One region of the Bradyrhizobium sp. 195 genome, then DNA from elsewhere that is predicted to be linked to it. Evidence: predicted binding sites of a transcription regulator. Region 1 holds the regulator's gene; each other region holds the start of a gene.
What was found. The regulator LexA, encoded in region 1, represses DNA repair genes until DNA is damaged. The targets are predictions, from matches to a motif close to TGTTCNNNNTGTGTTCNG.
Positions count from the first base shown of each region.

Region 1 (4,977 bases):
TCTCTCCCGGCAGCGCCGATGCGCTTTTGTTCGATCTCGGGCGCGTGGTGCTCGACATCGACTTCTCCAAGGCGATCGCCTGCTGGGCGGGGCATGCCGGCTGCCAGCCCGAATCCATTGTCGCGCGCTATGTGCGTGACGAGGCCTACCGGCTGCACGAGGTCGGCAAGATCAGCGACGAGGATTATTTCGCCTCGCTACGTGCTTCGCTCGGAATCGGCATTTCGGACGCCCAGTTCCTGGAGGGCTGGAACGCGATCTTCGCCGGCGAAATGCCGGATATCGCCGAGTTGTTGCCGCGCGCGGCGAAGCAGATGCCGCTCTACGCCTTCTCCAACACCAACCGGCCGCACGTCGACTATTTCTCGAAGGAATATGCCGATCTGCTCGGCCATTTCCGCGGACTGTATTTGTCTTCCAGCATCGGCCTGCGCAAACCGGATGCGGAGGCTTTCGACCATGTCGTCGCGGCGATCGGCGTGCCAGCGGAGCGCATCGTGTTCTTCGACGATCTCGCCGAGAACATCGAGGGAGCGCAGGCGCGCGGCCTGACCGCCGTGCATGTCACGTCGCCGCGCGATGTCGGGAACGCCTTGAAGGCCCTAGGAATCTGAGGCTAAACGGTCCCAGCGCGAGCCCACCGCACGCCCCGGTTCCCGGGACCAAATCTGCGGAACATGAGGAACCCAAACCCTTTGTGCATTTTTGTACAGAGTTCCGGGAACGGAATGCCACCCTTCGGACTCATGAGTCGGTTGGGACTTCTACATCGGACTTATCGACGTGCTGGGCAAAACCTATCTCACCAAGCAAGCCTCTCTCCTGCTTGAATTCGCAAGAACCACCTCGGATTCTGACCTTTCCGCCAAGCTGATCAGCAAGGCCGCCGACCTGAAGTCTCAGGCCGACCCTCTGCCCGACAAGGATCAAGGTCCCAAAGCTCCCGACGTCGCACTGAACGACGGCTCGGGCCGACCGAGCGGGAGTTGACCGATGCTGGCCGTGGCATTCGTCCTTCTCGTGCTCGCCATGGCCATCCTCATCCCGGTCTGTCTCGCCTTCCGGATCATGCCGCGACGGAATTGAGCCGCCTCCTCCACTGCTGAGGCCACGCAGGATAAATCACCCTGCGTGCTGCTTTGCCTCGCGCCCGCACTCGGATAGAACTCTCGCCGGCCATTTACCAATGTGCTCAGCAGGAGTTTAGCCCGTGGCCCTGATGCCGGTTTCGGACGCGCTTGCCGCGGTGCTGGCGGGTGCAGAGCCACTGCCCGAACAGAAGGCCTCCCTCGACGAGGCCTACCATCGCGTGCTCGCGCGCGACGTCGCGGCGCGGCGCACGCAGCCGCCGCAAGCGATGTCGGCGATGGACGGCTATGCCGTGCGCGCCGCCGATGCGGCAACGATCGATTCCCGGCTGACGGTCATCGGCGAGGTCGCGGCGGGCCGTCCTTTCGCAGGAACGGTCGGTGCCGGCGAAGCCGTACGGATCTTCACGGGCGGCGTCATTCCCGACGGTGCGGACGCGGTCGTGATCCAGGAGGACACCGTCGCGGACGGCGATAGCGTCACGATCAAGGAAGCCGCGATCGCCGGACGGCACATCCGCCCGGCAGGCGTCGACTTCCGCGAGGGCGACGTGCTCTTGCGCAAAGGAACCCGTCTGACAGAGCGCGACCTCGCGCTCGCAGCCGGAATGAATCACCCGCATCTCGCCGTCTGCCGCCGTCCGAAGGTCGCGATCCTCGCCACCGGCGACGAACTGGTGATGCCGGGCTCAACGCCCGGGCACGGCCAGATCGTCTATTCCAATGGCTACGCCCTGCACGCTCTAGCCCGCAGCGAGGGCGCCGAGACCATCGACCTCGGCGTTGCCGCCGATACGCTTGCAGCCACCTCCGCCGGCATCCGTCGCGCCCGCGAGAGCGGTACCGACATCCTGATCACGACCGGCGGCGCGTCGGTCGGCGACCACGATCTGGTCCAGCAGGCGCTCCTGGACGAAGGCATCTCGATGGCGTTCTGGAAGATCGCGATTCGGCCCGGCAAGCCGATGATGCACGGACGGCTCGGCGCGATGGGTGTGATCGGCCTGCCCGGCAATCCCGTGTCCTCCTACGTCTGCGCCTTCCTGTTCATGGTGCCGCTGATTCGCGCGCTGTCGGGCCGTTCAGTGATCCATCATCGTCGCGAGCGCGCCGTGCTGGGCCGCGATCTCGGCGCCAACGACCAGCGCGAGGATTATCTGCGCGCGCGGCTGGAGCTGCGCGACGACGGCACGCTCGTCGCCGTTCCCGTCAGTCATCAGGACTCCTCTCTGCTTGCGAATCTCGCTGCAGCACAGGTACTTCTCGTCCGCCCACCGTTCGCCCCGAAGGCCGAGGCCGGCAGCCCTTGCGAGGTGCTGCGGCTCCCCGTCTGAACTGCGCGGCCACACGCATTCCGCGAGTTTGCCTCTGTTCACGGTAAATTAAGCAGTTGCGGAACATGTATCGAACATATAGTGTCCGTTCATGATTTGTTTCGAGCATGCAGCGGCTTATCGCTGAATTCATCGTCTCGGAATCGAACGACATCAACCGGGGGACTTTGGTCGAGATGTTAACGCGCAAACAATACGAGCTTCTGCGGTTCATCAGCGAACGCTTGAAGGAAAGCGGCGTGCCGCCCTCCTTCGACGAGATGAAGGATGCGCTCGACCTGCGCTCGAAGTCAGGCATTCACCGCCTGATCACCGCGCTCGAGGAGCGCGGCTTCATCCGCCGCCTGCCCAACCGCGCCCGCGCCATCGAAGTGATCAAGCTGCCGGAGCTTCAAGCTGCCGCCGGCAACCGACGCGGCTTCACGCCGAGCGTCATCGAGGGCAATCTCGGCAAGGTCCGCGCGAGCTCCAGCCCGGCCGTGGACGAGGGCGAGCGGCCCGTTGCAGTGCCCGTGATGGGCCGCATCGCGGCCGGCACGCCGATCGAGGCGTTGCAGACCCGCAGCCACACCATCAGCGTGCCGCCTGACATGCTCGGCTCCGGCGAGCACTACGCCCTCGAAGTGCGCGGCGATTCCATGGTCGAGGCCGGTATCCTCGACGGCGACATGGCGCTGATCCAGCGCAACGAGAGCGCCGATACCGGTGACATCGTGGTGGCGCTGATCGACGACGAGGAGGCCACGCTCAAGCGCTTCCGCCGCCGCGGCGCCTCGATCGCACTCGAACCCGCCAATGCCGCTTATGAGGTGCGCATCCTGCCGCCGAACCGCGTGAAAATTCAGGGCAAGCTGATCGGGCTTTACCGGAAGTACTGAGACCCCTCGGCGGTCATTCGATACCAATGATTCCGATTGGAGCGGATCTGATCCGCTCCTGCTGGGCAGTCTTCTGGTCTTGCGCAGATTGTCCGGCCCCTTCCAGCGCGACGCCCCGGCGTGTCGCCGCCAAGCACTCGTCACTTTTCGGTCTCGAGGCCTCGAGCAGACAATGATACATCGGCGCGCGCGGGCCGCTAACGCTCGTCTTTGCCGAATGCATTGATGTGAGCTTTGTTCCTCGCGGATTCGAAAAGATAATTTGATCGCATCCCGCGTGCCAGCCGCAGATTTGCCTACAACCAAGCAGAGCGTTGTCTGCTTCCACTCTGATAGAGGCTTGCGCCTCCGAGGGAGGCGCGGGTTGCTATCTTCGCATGAGGAGCACCCGATGTGTGACTACAGCCTGCATGCCGTTGCATCGCGCCCCGCCGAAGTCGGCGAGACGATCGTGTCGACAACGTTCCGCGGCACCTCGACGCGTGGTTTTGCTTCTGCGGCCGATCCGACCGTGGCCGTCTGCCTGCTGCCGGGGACGGAGCTCGCCTTCGCCGACAACGTCCGTTACGACAATCGCTGGATCTGGACGCGCACCGTCAATTCGCGCGTCGGCAAGTTCGGCAAGATCGATCCGCACATTCCCGATCGCCATCACGACGCGATCGAATTCCCGGATGGCAAATACGTGCTGGTGACGCAACTCGTCGAAGGCCAGCGCGCAACCGTGCTGCAACTGCCGGTGACCCAGCCCGTCAGCGAGCGCGAGCACAAGCCGCAGATCATCGCCGACGGCCGGCCGACGGTCACGCGCCTGCCGATCGGCTGACGCCACTCGACCGACAATAGGTCGGGCCAGGATTGAAATGCCATCGCCGGCCGAGGCCGGCGAGCCCGGCGGGTTTGTGTTTCACGAAAATCGATCGGCGAGACCCGCCGCCGCACATCGTCGCCGCACGAAGTTTAACCCGTCCTGCCTGAATTTTGAACGTCCGCTCCGCAGCCAAATGTCCGATGCTGTCGTGGTTTGAGGCGGCGGACAGCTCGATGAAGACCTTCATTCGCGTCGTTGAACTCTGGATACCTGACCGGACGCGCATGCGGCTGGAATTCGGCGGCGGCCTCTACGACGAAGGCCTGTCCGCATTCAAGACCGCCAGCGCAGAGCTGCATTTCGGATATGACGAGGGGCTTCCAGGCAAGGCCTGGGCCTCTGGCCATCCCGTCATCCTCACGACATTCGCCAACTCCTATTTCAAGCGCACCGATCAGGCGCTCGCGGCCGGCCTCACCTGCGGCGTGGCCGTGCCGGTGTTTGCAGGCGAATTTCTGCAAGCCGTGATGGTGCTGTTCTGCGGCGACGACGAGGCGCATGTCGGCGCGATCGAACTCTGGCACAACGATCCTGATCGCTCCCACGAGATGGCGCTTGTCGACGGCTATTACGGCACGGCGGACATGTTCGAATTCAACTCCCGCCACACCACGTTTCCTCGCGGCTTCGGCCTGCCCGGACGCACCTGGAAGGCGGGTCTGCCACTGATTATCAAGGACCTGCACGACGCCAGGAGCTTCCTGCGCTGGGAGGACGCGGCCAAGATCGGGATCAATTTGGGGGTCGGCGTGCCCTACCGGACCGGCACCGACCAAACCTGGGTTCTGACATTCCTCTCCGCGCAG
Region 1 is NZ_CP082161.1:4,818,924-4,823,900, forward strand. Features, by position in the region: gene IVB26_RS22340 (HAD family hydrolase) at 1-614, shown strand, start outside; gene IVB26_RS22345 (hypothetical protein) at 784-990, shown strand; gene IVB26_RS22350 (molybdopterin molybdotransferase MoeA) at 1,211-2,422, shown strand; gene lexA (transcriptional repressor LexA) at 2,599-3,300, shown strand; gene IVB26_RS22360 (hypothetical protein) at 3,692-4,126, shown strand; gene IVB26_RS22365 (GAF domain-containing protein) at 4,345-4,977, shown strand, end outside.

Region 2 (4,977 bases), 110 kb from region 1:
CGCAGATGGCGATCAGGCGCTTGTCCATCGCGGCTTGCGCGGATTTCAGCGCAGTGAGGGCAGGAAACGGAACTTCGTTCTCCCAGGCTCGTGGTCCGAGCCGGCCACCCTCGAGCGCGTCGATGTAGAAGAGATCGATGACGTAGATGTGGTTCAGCGTGCGCTGCAGGCTTGGAAAGAAGCCGGTGCGGTGGGCTTCGAATTCCGGCTGGGACAGCGCGGCGCAGGCCGCGAGCAGCCGATGGTTCGCCCAGGCATTGTTGTAGGCGAAGGCGCGATAGGTTTGCACAAGTCCTGCGGACATGTCGGTTCTTCCCCGATCGTGCGTGGTTCGTCGGGCGGGATCACGATGCGTGGTCCAGCTCGTTGCGCAGGAAGAGCAGTGGCGGATTACGCTTCGCTAATCCGCCCTACGGCTTCGGTTCAGAGCAACTACTCCGCCGCCTCGCTCGTGGTCCTTCGCTTCGGCTTCCCCGCCTTCTTCAGCACCGGCGCCAGAAACTTGCCCGTATAGCTCCGCGGCGCCTTCGCGATATCCTCCGGCGGGCCCCAGGCGACGATCTCGCCGCCGCCGTCGCCGCCTTCGGGGCCGAGGTCGATGACCCAATCGGCGGTCTTGATGACTTCGAGATTGTGCTCGATGACGACGACCGTGTTGCCCTGCGCGACCAGCTCGTGCAGCACCTCCAGCAGCTTCTTGACGTCGTGGAAGTGCAGGCCGGTGGTCGGCTCGTCCAGGATGTACAGCGTGCGGCCGGTGGCGCGCTTGGACAGCTCCTTGGCCAGCTTGACGCGCTGGGCTTCGCCGCCCGAGAGCGTGGTGGCCTGCTGGCCGACATGGATGTAGTCGAGGCCGACGCGGTGCAGGGTCTGGAAGGTCTCGCGCACGCGCGGCACCGCCTTGAAGAAGTCGGCGGCTTCCTCGACGGTCATGTCGAGCACGTCGGCGATACTCTTGCCCTTGAACAGCACCTCCAGCGTCTCGCGGTTGTAGCGCTTGCCCTTGCAGACGTCGCAGGTGACGTAGACGTCGGGCAGGAAGTGCATCTCGATCTTGATGACGCCGTCGCCCTGGCAGGCCTCGCAGCGGCCGCCCTTGACGTTGAAGGAGAAGCGGCCGGGCTCGTAGCCGCGCGCCTTGGACTCGGGCAGGCCGGCGAACCATTCGCGAATCGGCGTGAAGGCGCCGGTATAGGTCGCCGGATTCGAGCGCGGGGTGCGGCCGATCGGCGACTGGTCGATATCGATGATCTTGTCGATATGCTCCAAGCCCTCGATGCGGTCGTGCGGGGCGGCGCCTTCGCTGGCGTTGTTCAGCTTGCGGGCGATCGACTTGTAGAGCGTGTCGATCAGCAGCGTCGACTTGCCGCCGCCGGAGACGCCGGTGACGGCCGTGAACAGGCCGAGCGGAATCTCGGCGGTGACGTTCTTGAGGTTATTGCCGCGCGCGTTGACCACCTTGATGGTGCGGCGATGGTTCGGCGGGCGCCGCTCCGGCACCTCGACCTCGAGCTCGCCGGTCAGGTACTTGCCGGTGAGCGATTTCGGATTGCGCATGATCTCGGCGGGCGTGCCTTCGGCGATGATGTTGCCGCCATGCATGCCGGCGCCGGGGCCGATGTCGAGGACGTGGTCGGCGAGGAGGATGGCGTCCTCGTCATGCTCGACCACGATCACGGTGTTGCCGAGGTCGCGCAGCCGCTTGAGGGTGTCGAGCAGGCGGGCGTTGTCGCGTTGGTGCAGGCCGATCGAGGGCTCGTCGAGCACGTAGAGCACGCCTGTCAGGCCAGAGCCGATCTGCGAGGCCAGGCGAATGCGCTGGCTCTCGCCGCCGGACAGCGTGCCGGAGGAGCGAGACAAGGTGAGGTAGTTGAGGCCGACGTCGAGCAGGAAGGTGAGGCGCTCGCGGATCTCCTTGAGGATGCGGCCGGCGATCTCGTTCTGCTGCGCGTTCAGCGCGTCGGGCACGGTCTCGAACCATTCGCCGGCCTTCCTGACCGACAGCTCCGAGATCTCGCCGATATGCTTGGTCCCGATCTTGACGCAGAGCGCCTCGGGCTTGAGGCGGAAACCCTTGCAGCCCTCGCATGGCACGTCGTGGAAATACTTCGCCAGCTCCTCGCGCGCCCACTCGCTTTCGGTTTCGCGATAGCGGCGGTTGATGTTGGTGATGACGCCCTCGAACGGCTTCTTGGTGTCGTAGGAACGTACCCCGTCCTCGTAGGAGAACTTGATCTCGTCCTCGCCGGAGCCATGAAGGATCGCGTTCTGCGTCTTCTTCGGCAGATCCTTCCACTTGGTGGTCAGCGTGAATTTGTAGTGCTTGCCGAGCGCGGTCAGCGTCTGCACGTAATAAGGCGAGGACGATTTCGCCCAGGGCGCGATCGCGCCCTTGCCGATCGCGAGCTCCTTGTCGGGGATCACGAGATCCTCGTCGACATGCTGCTCGACGCCGAGGCCGCCGCAGGCGGGGCAGGCGCCGTAGGGGTTGTTGAAGGAAAAGAGCCTGGGCTCGACCTCGGGAATGGTGAAGCCGGAGACCGGGCAGGCGAACTTTTCCGAGAACAGCATGCGCTCGGGACCGCTCTTGTCGTGGATCTTCGCGGTCTTCTTTTTCTCTTTCTCTTCGGCGGGTGCCGCCGCCGGCGCGTCGGCGAACTCGACGACGGCCAGGCCCTCGGCGAGCTTCAGCGCGGTCTCAAAGCTCTCGGCGAGACGCTGGCCGATGTCGGCGCGCACCACGATGCGATCGACGACGACGTCGATGTCATGCGGGAATTTCTTGTCGAGCGTCGGCGCTTCCGCCAGCTCATGAAAGGTGCCGTCGATCTTGACGCGCTGAAAGCCCTTCTTGAGCCATTCGGCGAGCTCCTTGCGGTACTCGCCCTTGCGGCCGCGCACGACCGGCGCGAGCAGATAGAGACGGGTGCCCTCGGGCAGCGCCAGCACGCGGTCGACCATCTGCGAGACGGTCTGGCTCTCGATCGGAAGGCCCGTGGCCGGCGAATAGGGCACGCCGACGCGCGCCCAGAGCAGGCGCATGTAGTCGTAGATCTCGGTGACGGTGCCGACGGTGGAGCGAGGGTTCTTCGAGGTCGTCTTCTGCTCGATCGAGATCGCCGGCGACAGGCCGTCGATCTGGTCGACGTCAGGCTTCTGCATCATCTCCAGGAACTGACGCGCGTAGGCCGACAACGATTCGACGTAGCGGCGCTGGCCCTCGGCGTAGATCGTGTCGAAGGCGAGCGAGGATTTTCCGGAGCCTGACAGGCCGGTGAACACCACCAGCTTGTCGCGGGGAATCTCGACATCGATGTTCTTGAGGTTGTGCTCGCGCGCGCCACGGATCGTAATTGCGCGCAGGCTGGAGCCCGCGTTCTGCTGGTGGCGCTTCGCCTTAATCACTTCATCCATCCGAGTTGCCCTCAAGGAGCCCAAAGGCTCGCGATCGCGCCAACGTCAAGGCGCGCTTCGCCCGGAACCGGGATCGGCGCCGATGGGGTTGGCAGCGAACGTAGGAAGAACGCGGGCGGATTTCCAGAGGGAGTTGCGAATCGTCAACGGAATGTTGGCGCGCTGGCGGCATCTGGCAGGAGCGGGGCGGGCGGAACCTCGCGGGACGTGTCCGCCCAAACAAAAAGGCCGGCGCAAGGCCGGCCTTTCGTGACGATGTGACGTCGGTAGATCGGGACTTCCGATCAATACCGGGCGACCACCGGGCCGCCAAAGGTGTAGTTGAGGCGGACGGTGCCCATGTCGACGTCCTGCTTGATACGGTCGATGCGGTCGTTGACACCGAGAATCGTGAACGAGTTGTTGCGGCGGCCCATGAACAGATGGTCGTACTCGATCGCGACGGACCAGTTCGGGGCGAAACCGAATTCCACGCCGGTGCCGACCGCGCCGCCCCAGCGCGTTTCGCTGGCGCTATCGAGGACGACGCCGCCCAGCAGACCGTTATATTTGGCGTGCGTGACGGCCGCGCCGCCCTTCACATACCAGAGCACGTTGTTCCAGGCGTAGCCGATCTGGCCGGTGAACAGGCCCAGCGCATCGATCTTGGTCTGGTTGACCAGCGCGGGCGGCCCAAGCACCAAGCTCGTATTGGAGCCCTTCAGGTTGGCCCAGTCGCCCTGAGCTTCGAGACCAAACACCCAGTTGGCCGACTGCCAGCGATAACCGACCTGGCCACCGACGACGCCGCCGGTTGCATTGTGACAGCCTTCGGGCGTGTCTGGTCCTGCAATGCCGAAGATATTGTTGACATCCCAGCAATTGCGGCTCGAGGCGCCACCGCCGTTGATGCCGATGTAGAAACCGCTCCAATTATACATTGCGATCGGCGCGACCGGAGCCTTGGTGTAGGGGCGGGCCGCCAAATCGGCCGCCGAGGCCGGTGCCAGCGCGCTGAGTACGAACAAACCGGCCGAAGCCAGCAAAATCTTCTTCATATCGATTCCCCAGTTCCGTTTCTCGTTTTTGCCTTCCAAAAAGCGGAAGAGCAGCGGACCTATGCCCGACCAATGCCATTGTTTTATACCATTGAAGCCAAAGGTTGTGTCACCCGGGCGCCACATCTCTCCAAAAACGCTGGCCAGCAAGCGGGTTGTCGCGGACAAACAAAAAGGCCGGCGCGAGGCCGGCCTTTCGTAACGCGAAGCGTTGGAGCGTTGACTTAGTACTTGGCGACCACCGGGGCGCCGAAGTGATAGTTCACGCCGACCTGCACGGTGTGGAGGTTGAGGGTGCCGGTGTTAACCGGAGCGCCGATGCCCGAGAAATAGGTCTCGCCGCCCAGGCTGCGATAGAGGTACTCGCCCTTGACCGACCACTGCGGAGCGAAGAAGGCCTCGATGCCAGCGCCGACGGTCCAACCCGAATGCCACTTGGACTCGGAGAAGGTCAGGCCAGGCGTGCCGGCGGTGATCTTGTTGTCGATCCAGGCGTAACCACCTGTGCCGTAGAACAGGACGTTGT
Region 2 is NZ_CP082161.1:4,712,011-4,716,987, reverse strand. Features, by position in the region: gene IVB26_RS21845 (DinB family protein) at 1-304, opposite strand, end outside; gene uvrA (excinuclease ABC subunit UvrA) at 433-3,414, opposite strand; gene IVB26_RS21835 (outer membrane protein) at 3,699-4,451, opposite strand; gene IVB26_RS21830 (outer membrane protein) at 4,676-4,977, opposite strand, start outside.
Region 2: the regulator LexA is predicted to act here: its motif matches at 3,509-3,526, upstream of uvrA (excinuclease ABC subunit UvrA).

Region 3 (4,977 bases), 1.7 Mb from region 1:
TTGTCCGCGATGGATTTGAAGGCCGGATGACAACCGCCGCGTGAAAACCGTTTTCCCGCCAGTATTCAGGCGGCGCGTGCGGACTTCTTCTGCAATGACGCAGCGATCTTCAAATCTTCGACAAAGCGCTGATATTCCAGCACCTTCGCCTCCGGATCGGGCAGCCGCAGCAAGTAGGAGGGGTGCACCGTCACCAAAGCCTTGCGCCCGTCGGGAAGCTCTATGAGGCGGCCGCGGGTCTTGCCGATCGGGGTGATCTTGCCGAACACGCTTTGCGCCGCGGTGGCACCCATCGCCACGATCAGATCGGGCTGAATTGCCGAAACTTCCCGCTCATACCATTGCCGGCAGGCCCGGATCTCCGGCGTATTCGGCTTCTGGTGCAGGCGAATTTTTCCGCGCGGCACGAATTTGAAGTGTTTGACCGCGTTGGTGACATAGACCTTCTTGCGGTCGACACCTGCCTCCTCCAGCGCACGGTCGAGCATCTGGCCGGCCGGGCCGACGAAGGGATGGCCGGCAAGGTCCTCCTTGTCGCCGGGCTGCTCGCCGACCAGCATGATGTTGGCCGATTTCGGGCCTTCGCCGAACACGGTCTGGGTCGCGTCCTTGTAGAGATGGCAGGCGCGGCAATGCGCAGCTTCCTCGCGAAGCGTTTCGAGATTGTCGGCAGTAAGCTTGCGTTTCATTGGAGCCTCCGGCCGCCTCTGAGGCTTGTGCGGATCGGTTGCGGCATTGGCGATCATGGCGCCGGTCATGCGCTCGGCGTCCTCGATCAGAGGCTTAATGATCGAAGCCTCGGGCAGGTTCCTCCAGTATTTCTTTGGCATCTCGGCCTGCATCGCCTTCACCTTGAGCCGGGCCGGATTGAAGATGCTGGCGTAGTAACGCCGCCAGGTTTCCTCGAGCCGATCTTCGCCCGGCGCTTCGCTTTTGCTGACACCTGAGGTGAACGTGAGCGCATGGCCGTCCCAATGCGCGCACAAATCGGGCGTCAGGATCGACCAGGGCATGTCGGCAAAGCGCCTGGCGAAGAACGGCGCGGCGAGCTCGACGATGTGATGCTCCGGCTCGAACCAGGCGACGTAATGCGCCTCGCGTTCCCGGCCGATCTCGCGGAAGCGCACGAAGGCATGCATCTTGTGCTCGTCGCGATAGACCGCTTTCGCCATGGCCGTGACCTGCGCGACATCAGGGTCGGTCGCGACCTCGATGAGATCGTGATTGTCCTTCAGCCGCCAGAGCAGGCGATAGAGGATCGCAAAGCGCTGGCGGTCGCGGTGCAGGATTGCGGCCTGGGCGAGTTCGACGAATTTTGCGGATACGCTGAAGGTGCCGTCGTTCACCTCGAGGATCGGAGACGGCGCGGGCGGCGCGAACAACTCGGCTTCGCCACCCTGCACGGCCCAGATGACATCGGTGGGCTTCACATGATGAAGCACGAGTGTCCGCGCGGCATTGCGCCAGCCGTCGAAATCGGTTTCGGTGTCGAGGGTGACGTACTGCATCAGAAGCCAAACCCCAGTTGCGTTGCCTTCGGCTTGAACCGCTCGACCAGCCGCGCTTCGTCGAGACGATGCGGTGAGGGGCGGTGATCGCTGAGGACGATGAACGGCAGCGCCTTGTTGCGGGGGACGTGCAGCCGTGCGAGATCGGTGAGGCGGATCGTGGTGGTGCGGCGTGTCGCGATGATGCGTTCAACCGTCCTGGTGCCGAAGCCCGGCACGCGCAGAAGCTCCTCGCGGCTGGCGCGGTTGACGTCGAGCGGGAAGCGGTCGCGATGACGCAGCGCCCAGGCCAGCTTGGGATCGATGTCGAGCGGCAGCATGGCGCTGTCGTCGACGATCTCCGCAACGTCGAAGCCGTAGAACCGCATCAGCCAGTCGGCCTGGTAGAGCCGATGCTCGCGCAGCAAGGGCGGCTGTACCAGAGGCAAAGCGCGGCTCGCGTCAGGGATCGGGCTGAAGGCGGAATAGTAGACGCGCCGGAGCCGGTAGGCGCCGTAGAGATTGGCGCTGGTGTGGAGAATGGTATGGTCGGAGGCCGCGTCGGCGCCGACGATCATCTGTGTGCTTTGTCCGGCGGGTGCGAAGCGTTGCCGCTTTACTTTCGTTTTCGCGTTGCGGTCTTCCTCGGCTTCGTCGAGCTTCAGCCGCAACCGGCCCATGGTGCGGCGGATCGCACGCACGTCCTTTTCCGGCGCGAATTGCTGCAGGCTGGTTTCCTCGGGCATCTCGATGTTGATGGAGAGACGATCGGCATATTTGCCGGCTTCCGCGATCAGTGTGTCGTCAGCCTCGGGAATGGTCTTCAGATGAATGTAGCCGCGGAAGTGATGCTCCTCGCGCAATTTGCGCGCGACGCTGACCACCTGCTCCATGGTGTAGTCGGGGCTGCGGATGATGCCGGAGGAGAGGAACAGCCCTTCGATGTAATTGCGACGGTAGAAGTCGAGCGTCAGCTTGACCAGTTCGTCGATGGTGAAGCGGGCGCGCGCCACGTTCGAGGAGGCGCGGTTGACGCAATAGAGGCAATCGTAATTGCAGGCGTTGGTCAGCAGCACCTTGAGCAGGGAGATGCAGCGTCCGTCGGGCGCGTAGGAATGACAAATTCCCATGCCGGGCGCGGTCGAGCCCATGCCCTTGCCGTCGCTGGAATCCCGCTTTTCCGTGCCGCTGGAGGCGCAGGACGCGTCGTACTTGGCGGCGTCCGCGAGAATTTCCAGCTTGCGTTGTACGTCCATGTTGGAATCCCTTTGATTCAACTCATGAATCCCTAGGCGCGCCAATTTGATTGACTCTTCTGGCGCCGTTAGCTTTATATTAGAACATATCATGAACAAATGAGCCAGCCGCTGGTTCTTCTTTTGAAGACCACGGCCCCAATTTCTGAGGAGCGGCGAGCATGAGCGGCGCACGTAGCAGCGCGCTTGCGATCCTGCGCGGCCAGATCGAGCGCATCGAGACGGCGGAGGTCGTGCATCAGTATGATCGCGTCGCACTCGGCCACGGCGAGGTCGACACCGCCCTGAAGGGCGGGCTCGCGCGCGCGGCGATCCACGAGGTGTTTTGCGAGGGGCGGCAGGGGACGGCCGCAACGGGGTTTGTCATGGGGCTTGCGAGCCGCGTGACGGCACGCAAGCCGCTGCTGTGGGTGCGGCAGGATTTCTCGGAAGTGGAGACGGGCGCGCTGTCGATGAGCGGGCTCGCCGAGCTCGGCCTCGATCCGCGCCGCGTGGTGATGGTGCGCGCGGCCGACGTGGAGAGCGCGCTGCGCACCTCGGCCGACGCGCTTGCTTGCGATGCATTGGGCGCCGTCGTCCTCGAGCTCTGGGGCGAGACCAGGCAGTTCGATCTCGTGGCGAGCCGCAAGCTGACGCTGGCCGCGCAAGGCTCCGGCGTCACCGGCCTGATGCTGCGCATGGCCGCGCAGCCTTTGCCGTCGACCGCGGAGACGCGATGGATGCTGCGCGCGGCGCATTCGCCGCCAAGCCCGGGGTGGAGCATCTGGGGCGCGCCGCGCTTCGATGCCGAGCTGTTGCGCAATCGTCATGGCCCGTGCGGCCGGTGGATCATGGAATGGAAATGTGATGAGTGCCAGTTCAGTGAGCCGTCGACGTATTCTCAGCCTGTGGCTGCCGCGCCTGCCTATCGACCGGATCCAGCGGTTCCTTGGCAGCGCCGGACTGGGTAAATCCACTCATCCGAGCATCGTCGTCATCAAGGACAACAATGCGCTGGTGATCCATGCGTTGGACGAGGCCGCCGAGCGCCTCGGCCTGTACATCGGCCAGCCTCTGGCCAATGCGCGGGCGATGTGTCCGGATCTAAAAGTGTTCGATGCCGATACCGTCGCCGATGCGAAGACGCTCAGCGATATCGCCGATTGGTGCGACCGCTTCACGCCGCTGGTGGCGCTCGATCCGCCGCACGGGTTGTTCCTCGATATCACCGGCTGCGCACATCTGTTCGGCGGCGAGGCTGCGCTGCTAACGACGCTGGTTCGTGCGCTTGCCCGCCAGGGCTTTGCCGTCGGCGCGGCGATCGCCGGCACGTCGGTCTGTGCGCGTACGCTGACGCGGCAGGCATCTAGCAGCATCGTCCCCGATGGCGGAGAGGCGGCGGCGATCGACCGGTTTCCGGTGTCTGCGCTCGGCGCGGGCGAGGCCATCACCACCGGCCTGCGCCGCGCCGGCCTGAAGACCATCGGGGACGTCGCCGCGCGCTCGCCGGGCGAAATCACGGCGCGGTTCGGCGCGCGGTTCTCCACACTGCTCGCCCATGCGCTGGGGCAGGGCGATGCCCCGATCAATCCGCGCAAGCCGCTGCCCGATTACATTGTGGAGAAGCGCTTTGCCGAGCCGATCGCAACCGACACCACGATCGCGATGACGCTGTCGCGGCTCGCCGACACGTTGATCGCCTCCATGGAGAAACAAGGCAAGGGCGCGCGCCGGCTCGAGGCGGCGTTCTTCCGTACCGACGGCGTGGTGCGCACGATCATGGTCGAGACCGGTCGTCCGGTGACGCGAAGCGCGGTGATCGACCGCCTGTTCCGCGAGCGCCTCGATGCGCTCGCAGATCCCCTCGATCCCGGCTTCGGCTTCGATATGGTGCGGCTGTCGGCGAGCCGCACCGAGATCGTGGTGCAGGAGCAGCGCGATCTCGACGCCCATGTCCACGACAATGACGAGCTTGCCGCGTTGATCGATCGCATCGCCGCCCGTATCGGCGGAAAGCGCGTCGTCGTGCACCTGCCGCAGGATACCCATATCCCCGAATGTGCGGCGATGGCCGCGCCGGCGCAGCATCATCTCGCTGCCGCCATGCAGGCCGAATGGCCCGCACGTGTCGAGAGCGAGCCGCCGCTGCGTCCCTTGCGGCTGTTCGACAAGCCGGAGCCGATCAAGGTGCCGTTCGCGAGCGTGCCCGACGGGCCGCCGCATCAATTCACCTGGCGCCGCGCGTTGCATGCGGT
Region 3 is NZ_CP082161.1:3,100,062-3,105,038, forward strand. Features, by position in the region: gene IVB26_RS14330 (UdgX family uracil-DNA binding protein) at 66-1,508, opposite strand; gene IVB26_RS14335 (putative DNA modification/repair radical SAM protein) at 1,508-2,743, opposite strand; gene IVB26_RS14340 (ImuA family protein) at 2,905-3,693, shown strand; gene IVB26_RS14345 (Y-family DNA polymerase) at 3,590-4,977, shown strand, end outside.
Region 3: the regulator LexA is predicted to act here: its motif matches at 2,824-2,841, upstream of IVB26_RS14335 (putative DNA modification/repair radical SAM protein).

Region 4 (4,977 bases), 2.3 Mb from region 1:
TCCCGGCTCTTCGCCGTTCGCTCTGAACTCCTTCATTGCCCCGGCCCAGGCCGCGGAATCCGCCACGACGCCGCCGGGCTTCGGTGACCTCGTCAGCAAGGTCAAGCCCGCCGTCATCTCGGTGCGGGTCAAGATCGACCAGGCCAACGACAAGAGCGCCATGCTGCAACAGAACCGGATGGATTCGGACGAGGAGACGCCGTTCGATCAGTTCTCACGACAGTTCGGCTTCCGTGGCCCGGGCGGCATGAACGGCATGCCGCGCCAGCGCCATCAGATGGTCACGGGCGAAGGCTCCGGCTTCTTCATCTCCGCCGACGGCTATGCCGTGACCAACAACCACGTTGTCGACCACGCCACCTCGGTGCAGGTGACGATGGATGACGGCACGAGCTACACCGCGAAGGTCGTCGGCACCGATCCGAAGACGGATCTCGCGCTGATCAAGGTCGATGGCAAGAAGGACTTCCCGTTTGTCACATTCGCCGACCAGAAGCCCCGCGTCGGCGACTGGGTGGTCGCGGTCGGCAATCCCTTCGGCCTCGGCGGCACCGTGACTGCCGGCATCGTCTCGGCCAGCGGCCGCGACATCGGCAATGGTCCCTATGACGACTTCATCCAGATCGATGCACCCATCAACAAGGGCAATTCCGGCGGCCCGGCCTTCGACATGAGCGGCAACGTGATCGGCGTGAACACTGCGATCTTCTCGCCCTCCGGCGGCTCGGTCGGCATCGGCTTCGACATCCCGGCCTCGACCGCAAAACTCGTCGTCGCGCAGCTGAAGGACAAGGGCGCGGTCACCCGCGGCTGGCTCGGCGTGCAGGTGCAGCCGGTCACCGCCGAGATCGCCGACAGCCTCGGGCTGAAGGAGGCGCGCGGCGCCATCGTCGACAGCCCGCAGGACGGCAGCCCGGCGGCCAAGGCCGGCATCGAGGCGAGTGACGTCATCACCGCCGTCAACGGCACCGCGATCAAGGACTCCCGCGACCTCGCCCGTACCATCGCCACCCTGGCGCCGGGCAGCTCGGTGAAGCTCGACGTCTTCCACAAGGGCGCCACCAAGACGCTGACGCTCGCACTCGGCGAGCTGCCGAACGAGCGGCAGGCCAAAGGAAATGGCAGCGCTGACGAGGGCAAGGGGCAGCCGAACGACGGCACACCGCGTCTCGGGCTCGGCCTGGCTCCGGCCGGTGACGTCCAGGGCGCTGGCCAGAAGGGCGTTGTCGTCACCGAAGTCGATCCGCAAGGGCCGGCGGCGCAGCGCGGCATCCAGACCGGCGACGTCATCCTCAATGTCGGCGGCAAGGCGGTCGCCAATGTCGGCGACGTCCGCTCCGAGCTGGCGCAGGCCAAATCGTCCGGCAAGCGCAGCGTGCTGTTGCAGGTCAGAAGCGCGGAGGCGACGAGGTTCGTGGCGGTGCCGCTCGCCTGAGGCGAATATCGATCAGCCAAAACTCAAACAAGGCGGCCCTCGGGCCGCCTTGTCCGTTTGCCTTCAGAGTCCCGGGAGGGGGTCATCGATAACATTCTCGTTAACGGCAGGGATGATGACCGGGTTCGTCCGAAAAAGCCGTGTTCGCTCATCACAGTCGGAGTAGCTCGGGTCTGCCGCGGCAACGACGCCGCCAACACGGGTTGCAAGCGTGGAACTTCGAACTTGCCGCCGTTTTGTGGAACTGGCCGGTGGTTCGCATTTGATCGGTGCCGACATGGATCGATTGAAGCTCTCGCTGAGGGGGGCGCTGCTCGCGGCGCCGTTCGTGCTTTGGGGCGGAAACGCGCTCGGTCGTGATGACGGCCGCTACGCGGACTCACCCCTCAAGCCATGGTTCGACAGCCTGCGCAGCCACCTCGGCCCGTGCTGCTCGGACGCAGATGGTTTTGCCGTCGCCGATCCCGATTGGGAGTCGCACAACGGGCATTATCGCGTGCGTCTCGACGGGGAGTGGATCGAAGTGCCTGATGAAGCCGTCATCACCGAGCCGAACCGCGCCGGCCGCACCATGGTGTGGCCGGTGAAGACAGCCTTTGGGGTCTCGATCCGCTGCTTCATGCCGGGCAGCATGATCTGAGACAGGTCGGCGTCAACGCTTGCTGGATTTGCGCTTCGACGATTTCTTGGTTGTCTTCTTGGTGGTCTTCTTCGTCGTCCTCTTCTTGGACGCTTTCTTCTTCGATGCCTTCTTCGGGACCTTCTTGCCCTTCTTGCGCGCCTTCGACAGTCCGATCGCGATCGCCTGCTTGCGACTCTTCACGCGTCCGCCACGGCCCTTGCGACCGCTCTTTGCCGTGCCCTTCTTGTAGCGTCGCATCTCGCTTTCGACATCGCTGCCGGAGCTGCGTGAGTAGCGACGTTTCTTTGCCTTGCGTGCCATGCATGTTCTCCCTTGGCCGAGGAGAACCATTCGACCCAGGCATGGTTCCGAAAGCGAGCATCTGACGTTCCAGATGCGCGACGCAGCCTAGAAGGAATTCGCCAGGTCGATCTCCGCTTCCAGCACCTGGATGCGACGTGCGGCCTCGGTGAAGGACAGATCGCGCGCAAATTGTGCGGGCTGACAAGCCTCATCGCTTAGCCGTTTCAGCCTTAGCCCCTGCGCCCGGGTCATCTGCTCGGTGAGGAAGACCCTGGCGTCGTATTTACCTTGAACCTGCATCTGGCTTCTCCGTCCTGAAATCCTGACTTGACTATATGTTCTTATTTTGTTCTAACAAGCCATGGACAACAGAATTAATGAAATTCGGCCTAAAATCAGCATCTTGAGGCTGGAAATGGCCGACGTCGAGGCCGCCGTGCGCGATCGCATCAACGGTGATCGCGATTGCAGCCAGCAGGCCCTGGCGCAAATGGATTTGCGCCGGAGGATCAATCTGCTGGTCGGCGAATGGAAGGCTGCCGGAGGCAGTGACGTGCTGCCTGACGTTCGCGACCGGATGCGCCGTCGTTCGCTAAAGACAGTCGGCAATCCCGCGCGCACGAACACGCGGCGCTGAAATCTTTGAGGGGGCGCCATGGAGGAAGACCCGGACACTTACCGGATCTTGAGGTTGCGCGCCGAGATTCTCGAATTGGGCTCTGCCATCCGGCAATTGCAGCGCGCGGGTCTCGATGATGCTGCGGCCCAACTTCTGATCGGACGCAAGCGCGCGCAGCTCGAGCATCTCGTGAAGGCGAATTCTGTGAGCCCCGGGCTCAACCTCCAAGCGCGCCGGCCGCAATGAGCTGACGCGGGCGCTCGCCGATACGGCGCGCGATTTGCCGATCGATCATCGAGACGAAAAAAGCCCCGCGCCGCCGCGGGGCTTTTGTCTGAGATGGGCGCCCGAGCTTACTTGGTGTTGCTCATGCCCTTGCTGCTCTTGTTCGTCATGGTGCCGCCCTGGTCCGATCCGGGACCGGAGCCACCCTGGCCGGAAGGATCCGCGCCCTTCGATGACTTGGTGTTGGCGCCGGTGGTCTGCGATGACGACATCGAGGATCCGTGTTTCGCCTTGTGCGATTTGGCCTGCGCGGCGAGCGGTGCAGCGGCGAGACCGGTTGCCAACATCACGGTGAGAGCGAGCTTGGTCGTTGTCATGTGAGGAACTCCCTGAGTTAAATTGACGCAGGCAGCCAACCGCCATTTATCGCAGGAGTTCCCAACAAAGCATCTGCCCCGCTTGACGCACGCTTCAAGATTGCTTGTCCTCTGCGAGGATGAACACCACGCCGGTGAGGGTCGCGCCGATCGCGAACGTCGTCACCAATGTAAAGGCAAAAACGATCGCGGCCTGGCTTCCACCGTGATTGAGCAGGTTGGCGACGGCGGGATTGCACAGGATCAGCGCGAGACTGAAGGTGAGGCCGAGGGCCGCGCCCATCATCGCATGCGTCATCAGCTTGATGAGGCCGGCAGGAGAGACCAGGTCCGACGACTTTTTTGCGCGCATGGGACTGCATCCCGATTTGGCATGCAAACGCGGGCCATAGTCGCCGGTTCCAAATAAATGAAGGAATTGTCATCACCGGCTTCATCCGACGTTCATGCCGGCCTTGCGAGGATGAGCGCCATCAAAACGGGACATTCGATATGGGTAAGGTAGTCTTTCTTTACCGCTCACTGGCCTATCGCAACGCCGCCGCGGACATTCTGCGCAAAGCGCGCAAGCTGCCGCGGGGCGCGGAGCGAAGCGCGGCTCGCCGCTATGCCAGGGCGCTACGCGATCTCGCCCGAACGGAGGCCTGGCTCGAAGGCCGGGTCGCGCGCGAACCGCGGATGGCGCAGCGTATGACGAGCGCGGCGTCCGGCTAGAGCCTTTGTCATCCAGATTGAATCGAAACGGAAGCTCTCGATTCTCGTCTTGACGCGTTTTCTCGACGCGAAACAGTCTTCACTTCGCTGCAAAACGCTCTAACCGGATGCGCGCTGCAATTCGGCGGAGCTGGCCTCGTCGAATTTGCTGGATGCGGTTGTCGCCGCCGTCTTGCGTGTCAACGGCACCTCCAGACGGCACAAAAGGCCCTCGGCTCGCCAATCGAACAGCGCCTGTCCACCGAGCTGGGACTCGACGCTCGCGAGCAGGCTTCGGGTGCCGAAGCCGCGAGATTTCGGAGTCATGACGAGCGGACCGCCGGATTCCTCCCAGCTCAGCGTAAGCACTTGATCCTCGACCTGCCAGCCGATCGTGAGCCGTCCCGATCTGGTCGAGAGGGCGCCATACTTGGCTGAGTTGGTGAAGAGCTCGTGCAGCGCGAGCGCCAGCGTCTGGGCCGTCGCCGGCACCAACTGGACCTCCGGACCCGCCAATATGATCTGGCCACCGAGCGAATAGGGCGCAAGCTCCTCGTCGATCAGCCTGGAGAGCTCGGCGCCCTGCCAGCTCGACAGCGACAGGATGGTGTGCACGCGCGCCAGCGCATTGATCCGTCCCTCGACGGCGTTGACATAGTCCTTGACCTCGTCGGCACGGGTGAGGCGCACGATCGACTGCGCC
Region 4 is NZ_CP082161.1:2,535,043-2,540,019, forward strand. Features, by position in the region: gene IVB26_RS11750 (Do family serine endopeptidase) at 1-1,435, shown strand, start outside; gene IVB26_RS11755 (hypothetical protein) at 1,713-2,075, shown strand; gene IVB26_RS11760 (DUF6496 domain-containing protein) at 2,088-2,378, opposite strand; gene IVB26_RS11765 (DUF3072 domain-containing protein) at 2,466-2,660, opposite strand; gene IVB26_RS11770 (hypothetical protein) at 2,776-2,997, shown strand; gene IVB26_RS11775 (hypothetical protein) at 3,016-3,225, shown strand; gene IVB26_RS11780 (hypothetical protein) at 3,333-3,581, opposite strand; gene IVB26_RS11785 (hypothetical protein) at 3,676-3,933, opposite strand; gene IVB26_RS11790 (hypothetical protein) at 4,074-4,295, shown strand; gene IVB26_RS11795 (HWE histidine kinase domain-containing protein) at 4,395-4,977, opposite strand, start outside.
Region 4: the regulator LexA is predicted to act here: its motif matches at 2,697-2,714, upstream of IVB26_RS11765 (DUF3072 domain-containing protein).